2 linked regions of the Methylovirgula sp. 4M-Z18 genome follow. The protein of the gene in region 2 interacts with the protein of the main gene of each other region in a pairwise test. Links are inferred from orthologs where the notes say so. Each region holds a gene or a part of one and is shown on either strand. Other genes may lie near its edges.

The links. Proteins that work in one complex are often made in the same cells at the same time.
Region 1: the proteins of ssb (region 2) and V9T28_RS19960 interact in binary tests that used the Escherichia coli proteins (3 or more experiments, as listed by UniProt). The link is inferred for Methylovirgula sp. 4M-Z18 from one-to-one orthologs.

What each region holds. Positions count from the first base shown.
Region 1 is NZ_CP149574.1:4,331,177-4,335,955, reverse strand. The notes cover bases 1,677-4,615. They hold V9T28_RS19960 (primosomal protein N'), read left to right. Parts: upstream 1,677-2,013; coding sequence 2,014-4,218; downstream 4,219-4,615. Other genes in these bases: V9T28_RS19955 (F0F1 ATP synthase subunit delta), read left to right, coding at 4,535-4,615; V9T28_RS19965 (tyrosine recombinase XerC), read right to left, coding at 1,677-1,817. Outside these bases: lpdA (dihydrolipoyl dehydrogenase), read left to right, coding at 1-222; V9T28_RS19970 (hypothetical protein), read left to right, coding at 326-862; more of V9T28_RS19965, read right to left, coding at 870-1,676; more of V9T28_RS19955, read left to right, coding at 4,616-4,779.
Region 2 is NZ_CP149574.1:2,163,043-2,168,847, reverse strand. The notes cover bases 1,474-4,292. They hold ssb (single-stranded DNA-binding protein), read left to right. Parts: upstream 1,474-2,530; coding sequence 2,531-3,055; downstream 3,056-4,292. Other genes in these bases: V9T28_RS10050 (MarC family protein), read right to left, coding at 4,282-4,292; V9T28_RS10055 (E22 family MetX-like putative esterase), read left to right, coding at 3,079-4,269; dctA (C4-dicarboxylate transporter DctA), read left to right, coding at 1,474-2,368. Outside these bases: excinuclease ABC subunit UvrA, read right to left, coding at 1-721; more of dctA, read left to right, coding at 1,037-1,473; more of V9T28_RS10050, read right to left, coding at 4,293-4,947; gyrA (DNA gyrase subunit A), read left to right, coding at 5,198-5,805. UniProt on the Escherichia coli protein: Plays an important role in DNA replication, recombination and repair. Binds to ssDNA and to an array of partner proteins to recruit them to their sites of action during DNA metabolism. Acts as a sliding platform that migrates on DNA via reptation.

The sequences.
Region 1 (4,779 bases), 2.2 Mb from region 2 along the record:
GACGGCTTCGTGAAGATCTTGGCCGATGCTGCGACCGACGCAGTGCTCGGCGCGCATATCGTGGGCTTCGGCGCCGGCGAAATGATCCACGAGGCGGCGGTGCTGATGGAATTCGGCGGTTCGTCCGAGGACCTTGCTCGCACCTGCCACGCCCATCCGACCATGTCGGAGGCGGTGAAGGAAGCAGCCATGGGGGTCGAGAAGCGCTCGATCCATATTTGAGCGGAATGGACCGCGGCCCGCAAGGCCGCAGTCTGTTCAGACCGCCCCGTCAATCTCGCCACAATTCCTGCTATAGTGCGGGCGACCAAAATTGGGGCGATTGATGCGTGCGATTAAAAAAGCGCTGTGGCTGGCAACGGCTCTTATCTTTCTCGGCCTCTCCTGGCTGTGGGACCACCTGCATCCGATCATTGGCTGGTTCATCGCCATCCTGCCGCTGGAGGGGCTGAAGCGGCGGGTCGCCGCCTTCATGGAGACCCTGCCGCCTTATCCGACCCTGCTGATCTTTCTCATCCCGCTGCTGTTGCCGGAGATTTTCAAGATCGCTGCCATTTGGCTCGCGGCGCATCACCATTGGCTTTTTGCCGGCGGCGTTTACCTTTTTGCCGAGATCGTGCGCTACGGCCTGATCGCTTATCTGTTCACCATGTGCCGCGACAAGCTCTTGTCGATCGGGTGGTTCAAGACGCTCTACGAATGGGTCATGAAGGCCCACGCATGGGCGCATGAGCAGACCGCGCCGATCAAGGCGTGGATCAAGACCGCGCTGCAATACGAGGGGCTCACCAATAGCCACCATCATTCGCTCTGGCGGCGGCTCGTCGCGCTGTGGCGCTACACACGGACGCGCCGGGCGTGAGGCTGGATCATCGGCCGCGCGGATGGGCGGCGCGATAGGCCGCCAGCAGCCGGGCCGAATCCACCGCCGTGTAGATCTGCGTCGTCGAGAGCGACGCGTGGCCAAGCAATTCCTGAATTGTGCGCAAATCGCCGCCGTTCCCTAAGAGATGGGTCGCGAAGGAATGGCGCAGGGCGTGCGGGGTTGCGGTATCGGGCAGGCCGAGCGCACCGCGCAGCCGCTGCATGGCAAGCTGAATGATGCGCGAGCTGAGCGGTCCGCCCTTTTGCCCGACGAACAATGGCCCATCCGGCTTCAACACATAGGGGCAGAGCGCAAGATAATCCTCGACCGCCCGGCGCACCGGCGCGATGACGGGCGCTGCGCGCTGCTTGCCGCCCTTGCCGAGCACGGTGACGGCATCGATCTCCCCGACCGGCGCCGCCGCCCGCGTGATCCCCAGGGCTTCGGAAATGCGCAAGCCCGCGCCATAGAGCAGGGCGAGCACGGCGGCGTCGCGCGCCAGCACCCAGGGTTCGCGCTCTTCCCCGGCGCGCGTGTCGGTCTGCGTCACGCGCCGGGCGGCTTCGGCGGCCAGCGGCTTTGGCAGGCTGCGGGCGATTTTTGGTGTGCGGACGGCGGAGAAGGCGGACACTTTTGCCTTGCCTTCCCGCTCCAGATGCCGGGCGAAAGACCGGATGCCGGACAATATACGCATCAGCGAGCGGCTCTCGATGCCCTCATTACGGCGGCGAGCCATGAAGGCGCGGATGTCGGTCGGTTTCAGAGAGGTGAAACTGGCGCAGCCCGGCAGCGCGCCGTTATGCTCGGTCAGGAATGTCAGGAACTGCCGCAGGTCGCGTCCATAGGCTTCCACCGTCTTGGGCGACATGCGCCGCTCGACGCCGATATGCGCGAACCAGGCGCGTGCCTCGGCGGCGAGATCCGGCGCGGCGGGGAAGGCGATGGCGTCCATATCGTTCATGCCGTCAAGATGACGGGGTTTCGTGAAGGATTGGTTGCTTTGCCCGTCTTCCGAAGCACCGCTTCCTTTTCCCGCGTTTAGCCGGTACGGAGACGGCGCGATCCGTCGCTTTTTTCGGGACTATATCAGCGAATCGGTCGAAATTTATCTCAACCGCGGTTTGCCGCTCCTTACCCAGGCTGGTGCCTTGAGCTTTGTCGCCGACATTCTCGTCCCCGTCGCCGTCGATCAGGTCTATTCCTACCGCGTCCCTGCGGACATGGCTCTGCAGCCCGGCGATTTTGTGCTCGTCCCGCTTGGCACGCGCGAGGCGACGGGCATTGTCTGGGCGGTGCGGGCAGAATCAGGCGGCAATCTGCGCGAGATCAAGCAGCGCCGCGACATCGCGCCGCTGCGGCCGGCCATGCGCAAGTTGGTCGATTGGATCGCCCGCTGGACCCTGGCGCCACGCGGCATGGTGCTGCGCATGGCGGTGCGCGCGCCCGAGCATGTCGGGCCGGAGCCGCTGCGCATCGGCGTGCGTCGCGGGCTGGCGGTGCCGGAGCGCCTCACGCCGGCGCGGCGGCGGGTGCTGGAGGCGGCCGCGGAAGGATTTGCCCTGTCCAAATCGGCGCTGGCCCATGCGGCGGGCTGCTCGACCGCGGTGATCGATGCGCTCATCGATGCCGGTGCATTGGAGGCGGTTCACCTGCCGCCCGAGCCGGTTGCGGAAACGCCAAACCCTGATTTTGCCGTAACTCCGCTCGAACCCAGCCAGCGCGCCGTCGCTGACGCGCTCGGCGCGGCGGTCGGCGAGGGTAAATTTTCGGCCATTCTCCTGGAAGGCGTGACGGGGTCCGGCAAGACGGAGGTCTATTTCGAGGCGATTGCCGCGAGTTTGCGCGCGGGCGGGCAGGCGCTGATCATGCTGCCCGAAATCGCGTTGACCGCGCAATTTCTCGACCGTTTCGCTGCCCGCTTCGGCGTGCGCCCGGCCGAATGGCATTCGGGCGTCACCGCCCGCAAGCGCGCCCGCATTTGGGAGGGCGCCGCGAGCGGGGAGGTGAAAGTCGTCGCCGGCGCGCGGTCGGCGCTGTTTCTGCCTTTCTCGGCGCTCTCGTTGATCGTGGTCGATGAGGAGCACGAAGCTGCCTACAAGCAGGAGGACGGCGTCGCCTACCATGCCCGCGATATGGCGGTGGTGCGGGCGCAGCTCGAACAGGCGGCGATCGTTCTCGCGTCCGCGACGCCCTCGATCGAGACGCGGGTCAATGCCGCGCAAGGCCGCTACCAACACCTGCGCCTCGCCGCGCGCTTCGGCGGCCGGCAAATGCCCGAGCTTGCCGCGATCGACATGCGGGCCGAGGCCGGCGCGCGCGGCACGTGGATCTCGCCGCGCCTCGCCGAGGCTGTGCGTGGCGCGTTGGCCGAGGGTGCGCAATCGCTCTTGTTCCTCAACCGGCGCGGCTATGCGCCGCTCACTCTGTGCCGCCATTGCGGCCACCGCTTTCAGTGCCCGAATTGCTCGACCTGGCTGGTAGAGCACCGCTTCCGCCGCGCGCTGATGTGCCATCAATGCGGCCATGTGGAGCGCCGCCCCGAGATTTGTCCTGAATGCCAGACGCCCGACGCGCTGCAGGCGTGCGGGCCGGGCGTCGAACGGCTGGCCGAGGAAGTGGCCGAGCTCTTTCCCGGCGCGCGCGCCCTCGTGCTCTCGTCGGATTTCCCCGGCGGCACGATGCGGTTGCGGCGTGAGCTCGATGCGATCGCGAGCGGCGAATTCGATATCATCATCGGCACGCAACTCGTCGCCAAGGGCCACAATTTTCCGAAACTGGCGGTGGCGGGGGTCATCGATGCGGATGTCGGTCTCGCCAACGGCGATCCGCGCGCTGCCGAGCGCACCTTCCAGCTCCTGGCGCAGGTCACGGGCCGCGCGGGGCGGGGTGATTTTGCCGGCCGCGGCTTTGTCCAGACCTATCAGCCCGATCACCCGGTGATCCGCGCCATCCTGTCGGGCGATGCGGAGCGCTTCTATGCGGAGGAGATCGCAATGCGCGAGCGCGCCGGCCTGCCGCCCTTCGGCCGGCTCGCCGCGCTGATCGTCTCAGGTAATGACCGGGCGTCCGCCGAGGCGCATGCCCGCGCGCTGGTGCGGGCTGCCCATGGCCTGCCCCATTCCGACCGCTGGCGCCTGGCGCACGGCCTTCCCGGGCGCGACGACCTCGCGATCCTCGGCCCGGCGGAGGCGCCCATTGCCGTCGTGCGCGGCCGGCACCGCTTCCGCCTGCTCGTCAAGGCGCCGCGGCAAGCCGATCTGCAGGGCTTCCTGCGCGCCATGCTGGCGGCGGGGCCGAAGGAACGCGGCGGCGTGCGGGTGGCGGTGGATGTCGATCCGCAAAGCTTCTTATAGCGCAGGCGGAACGGTTCGCGCCTGTCTCGCCAGTAAGGGGCGGTTTTCGCGCGATGGGGCCGCAAAATCCGTTTCATTCGTACGCAGGCAAGGCATTTTTTGCGCGCACGCGACCTGTCGCCGCAATTTGGTCATTTTGGTGTCGCCGGCGGTCACAATGGGTTGCGTGCCAAAAATCCATGTGTTAGGTCCAAACCGCTTATCGCGGGGGGCGTTCGGTTTATTGAGCTTTCTTTCCGCGTGCTCACCTTGGTCGGTGTTGCAACGGGGGCGCTTCTCCGTTCTGGCGCCGCCCTTTAACCGACCGGATCTTTAAGTGACTGGCCAAGAGACGATCGTATCAGGAATGACAGGGCGCTACGCCTCTGCTTTGTTCGCCCTTGCGCAAGACCAAACGGCACTCTCGAAAGTTGCCGACGATTTGAAGGCCTTCGACAGCCTCATCGACCAATCCGCCGATTTGCAACGCCTCGTCCGCAGCCCGGTTTTCACCGCCGAGGCGCAGATCAAGGTGCTCGGCGAAATTTTGAATCGCGCCGGCATTTCCGGTCTTGCCGCCAA
Region 2 (5,805 bases):
TGTCGGGCCGCACGACGATGCGATCGACGACGACATCGATATCGTGTTTCAGCTTCTTGTCGAGCGTCGGTGCCTCGGCGATTTCATAGAACGTGCCGTCGACCTTCAGCCGCTGAAAACCGCGCTTCATGAATTCGGCGATTTCCTTGCGATATTCGCCTTTGCGGCCACGAATGACCGGCGCGAGCAGATAGGCGCGGGTCTTCTCGGGCATTGCCAGAATGCGGTCGACCATCTGCTGGACGGTCTGGCTTTCGATCGGCAGGCCGGTCGCGGGCGAATAGGGAATGCCGGTCCGCGCCCAGAGCAGGCGCATATAATCGTAAATCTCGGTGACGGTGCCGACGGTGGAGCGCGGGTTTTTCGACGTGGTTTTCTGCTCGATCGAGATCGCCGGCGACAGGCCGTCGATCTGATCGACGTCCGGCTTCTGCATCATTTCGAGAAATTGCCGCGCATAGGCGGATAGGGATTCCACGTAGCGGCGCTGGCCCTCGGCATAGATCGTATCGAAGGCCAGCGAGGATTTCCCCGAGCCCGACAACCCGGTGAACACGACCAGCTTGTCCCGCGGGATGGTGAGATCGACATTCTTCAGATTGTGTTCCCGCGCGCCGCGGATGGAAATGACGCGCGGATCACTGGCCGGAAACGGCAATGCATCGGTCTCGGAACCGGCGGCGCGGCGGCCCGCGCCGGCTTTCGAAGGTTTGGCTTTCATGAATGTACGGATCTCGTAGCGGTCGGCCCTGGTCCGACGGATAGCACATGTAATCTAAGCGCAGCCGCGATCAAGGTCGAGACCGGGAGGGGAACAAAATGGCACCATTCCTGACAGTTTCTGTCAGGACGCGCAAACCCGCGATTTAGCGCCTCCCGCAACCATAAATAGGAGCCATCCCGGTTCGACCGGCCTTCAGCCGCTTGTTCTCTGGGTGCAAAGCCTTTATGGCTGATGACAAGAGGGCGGAACAGCCTGGATTCTCAGTGAAATTGAGAGAGGGTGCCGGGCCTGGGACGTTAAATATTGGGGAGGATACGCGTGGCATCGGTCGTGACGGCGGACGCACCAAAGGCTTCGAAGCCTTGGTACAAGGTGCTTTATATTCAGGTTTTGACTGCCATTGTCTTGGGTGGGCTCCTCGGTTGGCTGGACCCGGCGCTGGCGACGAACGATTGGTTGAAGGCCCTGGGCGACGGGTTCATCAGCCTCATCAAAATGGTGATTGCGCCGATCATTTTCTGCACCGTCGTGTCGGGAATTGCGCATGTGCAGGACGCCAAGAAAGTCGGGCGCATCGGCATTAAAGCGCTGGTCTATTTCGAGATCGTCTCGACCTTCGCGCTTGTTATCGGCCTGGTGATCGGCAATGTGCTCCGCCCGGGCGCTGGGTTCGGCGGAGCAGGCGCCAATGCGCAGGCGGTGGCCCAGTTCGTTGCTCCGGACAAGCAGATCAAATCCGTCGATTTCCTGCTCCATATCATCCCGGATTCGGTTGTCGGCGCCTTTGCCCGCGGGGACATTCTTCAGGTCCTGCTGTTCGCCATCATCTTCGGCTTTTCGCTGATGTTTATGGGCGAACGCAGCGCCTCGCTCCGCACCTTCATCGACGATATGTCCCATGCCGTTTTTGGCGTGATCGCCATCGTGATGAAGGCGGCGCCCATCGGCGCTTTTGGCGCCATGGCCTACACGATCGGCAAATATGGTACCGGCGCCATTTTGAACCTGCTGGGGTTGATCGGCACGTTCTATCTTACCTCGGGCCTATTCATCATTGTCGTTCTGGGCATTATCGCCCGGATCGCCGGGTTCTCGATCTTCAAGTTCCTCGCCTATATCAGGGACGAATTGCTGGTCGTCCTGGGAACCTCATCCTCGGAAAGCGCATTGCCGCAGCTCATGGCGAAACTGGAACGGCTTGGCTGCTCCAAATCCGTCGTGGGTCTGGTCGTGCCAACGGGATATTCCTTCAATCTCGACGGAACGAATATCTATATGACTTTGGCAACCCTGTTCATCGCGCAGGCGCTGAACGTCGACCTGACGCTCGGACAGCAACTCACTATTGTGCTCGTTGCCATGTTGACGTCGAAGGGTGCGTCCGGGGTCACCGGAGCGGGCTTCATTACGCTTGGCGCGACGCTTGCCGCGGTCGATCCGCGGCTGGTACCGGGGATGGCGATCGTGCTAGGCATCGACAAATTCATGAGCGAGTGCCGCGCCTTGACTAACATTGTTGGCAATGGCGTCGCATGCACGATCGTTGCGTGGTGGGAAGGCGAACTCGACCAGGACAAATTGCGCAGCGGCCTCAATCGCGAGGTTGATCCGGCCGACATCGAGACCGCGGTTTCGGCCGGCTGAAATCTTAGGACGGCGACGTTTCCCCGCTTGTTGCAGGGAAACACTTATGATAGGAACAAATAATGAACATACTCGCTGTGGAAAATTTAAATCTGACGGCGCAAAGGGCCGTGCGGCGGAGTAGGGTGCGCCACGTGCAAGAGAGGCAAAAAGGAGAGAGCCATGTCGGGCAGTGTCAATAAAGTTATCCTGGTCGGAAACGTCGGCCGCGACCCGGAAGTGCGGCGCATGTCCTCTGGCGATGCGGTGGTCAGCTTCAGCCTGGCAACGACGGAATCCTGGCGCGACAAGGCGACCGGCGAGCGCAAGGACAAGACCGAATGGCACAACATTGTGATTTTTAACGACAACCTCGGCAAGGTCGCGGAGCAATATGTCCGCAAGGGCTCGAAGATCTATCTCGAAGGGCAGCTCCAGACCCGCGAATATACCGATAAGGACGGCAATCAGCGCCGGGTAACCGAAGTGGTGCTACAACGGTTCCGTGGCGAGCTCACGCTGCTCGACAGCCGCAATTCCCGCGGTGAAGGCAGCGGAGGCGGCGAGGTGGAGCATGGTTCGTCCGGAGGCAGCTTCGGCCGGTCGTCGCCGATGGAAGGCCGCCGGGCCGCCGCCACGCCCGGGCGTAGCGCGCCGGCGCCTGTCCCGGCTGGCGGTCACGACCTGGATGACGACATTCCGTTCTAATCTTCGCTTCGCGCGACTGCCGGATGACCCGCTTTTTTGCCCTCGTGCTGGTCTTTATCGCGGGTCTCCTGCCCAATTTCGCGCGTGCCGATGACATGATTGTCGAAAAGCGAGTGTTCGAACTGCCGGAGATGACCACGGTCTCCGGCAAGGTGATCAAGAACGTCAAGATCGGCTGGGAGGCCTACGGCACGCTCAATGCCGACAAATCGAACGTGATCCTGGTCGCGCATTTCTTTTCGGGCACCAGTCATGCGGCCGGCAAATATGCCGCCAGCGATCGGTTGCCCGGCTATTGGGATGCGATTATCGGTCCCGGCAAGGCGATCGACACGAATAAATATTACGTCATTTCATCCGATACGCTTGTTAACCTGAATGTCGGCGATCCGCGGGTGACCACGACGGGTCCGGCAAGCATCGATCCCGATACGGGAAAGCCTTATGGCATGCGCTTTCCCCTCGTGACGATCGGGGATTTCGTCAAAGTGCAAAAGGCTTTGGTCGAAAGCCTCGGCGTCACCAAATTGCATGCGGTGATGGGGCCGTCCATGGGCGGCCTGCAGACCTACGAATGGGCGGCGTCCTATCCGGATATGGTCGAGCGGATCATGCCGGTGATTTCGGCGGCCGATCCAGGGCCGTGGCTGACGGCCTGGCTCAATGTCTGGGCGGCGCCGATTCTCGTCGATCCCAAATGGAACAACGGCGATTATTACGGCAAGGAGGCGCCGCTCGAAGGGTTGAAACAGGCGTTAAAAATCGTCTCGCTGCAGGCGAACGACGCGCCCTGGGCGGAGAAGAGCTTTGGCGATGCTTGGGCCGAAGAGGGCAAGGATCCGTTGCGGGCTTACGACAATCGCTTCAAGATCGAAGCGGCTCTCGACGCGGCGGCGGGCGCTCGGGCCGCCCTGGCGGATGCCAATCATTTTCTCTATCTCGTCAAAGCCAATCAAACTTTCGTGCCCGGCGCCGGAGCAGGCGCAAAGACGGCGGCAGAGGGGCTGCGGCGGATAAAGGCGAAGACCTTGATCATCTACTCCTCCGATGACCGGGTTTTTCTCGCGCCCTGGATCCAGGCGACGGCCGAAGCGATCCGCGCGAATGGCGCGCCTGTGGACGTCGCGGAAGTGAAGGGGCCGATGGGGCATCTCAACGGTGTTGCCCTGATGGCGCCGCTCACGCCCAAGATCTCCGAGTTCCTGGAGAAATAGATCGGGGTAAGGTTACTTGCCGATGTTCAAGACACCATCGATGACGAATTGCACGGCAAGGGCGGCTAGGATGACGCCAAGCAGGCGGGTCAAAACGATATTGCCGGTCGTGCCCAACAAACGCGAAATCTGCTCTGAAAGCCGGAAGCAAACGTAAGTAATCGCCATGATGCCGGCAATGACCAGCATCAGGCCGCTCAGCATCCACCAATCGCCGCTGGCGCGGCCTGCTAACAGAATCGTCGCCGTAATCGCGCCAGGCCCTGCCATGAGCGGGATGGCGAGCGGGAAAGCGGCGACATTGCGGATCTGGTCGATCGTGACGGCTTCCTCGGCGATGTTCGATTTGCGTCTGGCGCGCAGCTCGAACACCATTTCGAATGAAATCCAGAACAGCAACAAGCCGCCCGCGATGCGAAAGGCGGGCAAGGAAATGCCGAGCGCTTTCATCACGATATCGCCGGCAAAACCAAAAAGAGCCATGATGGCGAAGGCGATGATGACCGCCCGCATCGCCACTTCGCGCTTCTGCGACGGCGCCATGCCGAGCGTCAGGCCGATGAAAATGGGTGCCAGTCCCGGCGGGTCGATAGTCACGAGAAGTGTGACGAAGGCGCTTTTGAGGTAGTCGAGCAGCATGTCGTGGCACCAGAAACCCATATCTTTCAGCCATATCATGACTGGGCGCAACCGAAAGGCCAAGGCCTATTGCATGCCGTCGTGACGGCGCAGAATCTTGGCCGATTCTTGCGCTTTTCGCGATTTTGCCGAAGCCTTGATACCGGTAATATGGAGTTTGTGTAGAAAATTCACATAACTAATTGATATATATAATTAAATATCTTCTCTATTTCGCTCGTGGAAAGTAGCATTTCCGGCCAAAATCGGCTACATAGAAGCAATCGATTTTCTCAAGGATTCGTTGCACTTGGCTGACAAAGATCAAGACAGACCCGAGAGCTCGGACGGTTCCGAGATCCGGCCCGTTTCCATCACCGACGAGATGCGCCGCTCCTATCTCGATTATGCGATGAGCGTGATCGTCAGCCGCGCATTGCCGGATGTGCGCGACGGGTTGAAGCCGGTGCATCGCCGCATTCTTTACACGATGCACGAGAACGGCTTCACGCCGGACAAAGCCTATGTGAAATCCGCCCGCCCGGTCGGCGACGCGATGGGTAAATATCACCCGCATGGCGACCAATCGATCTACGACGCCCTGGTCCGCATGGCGCAACCGTTTTCCATGCGGCTGATGCTGGTTGACGGCCAAGGCAATTTCGGCTCCGTCGACGGCGATCCGCCGGCGGCCATGCGTTACACTGAATCCCGTCTCGCCAAACCGGCCATGGCCCTGCTCGAAGACATCGAGCTCGATACGGTCGATTTTCAGCCGAACTATGATGGCAAGGACCAGGAACCAACGGTTCTGCCGGCACGCTTTCCCAACCTTTTGGTCAACGGCGCCGGCGGCATTGCGGTCGGCATGGCGACCAATATCCCGCCGCACAATCTGGGCGAGGTGATCGACGCCGT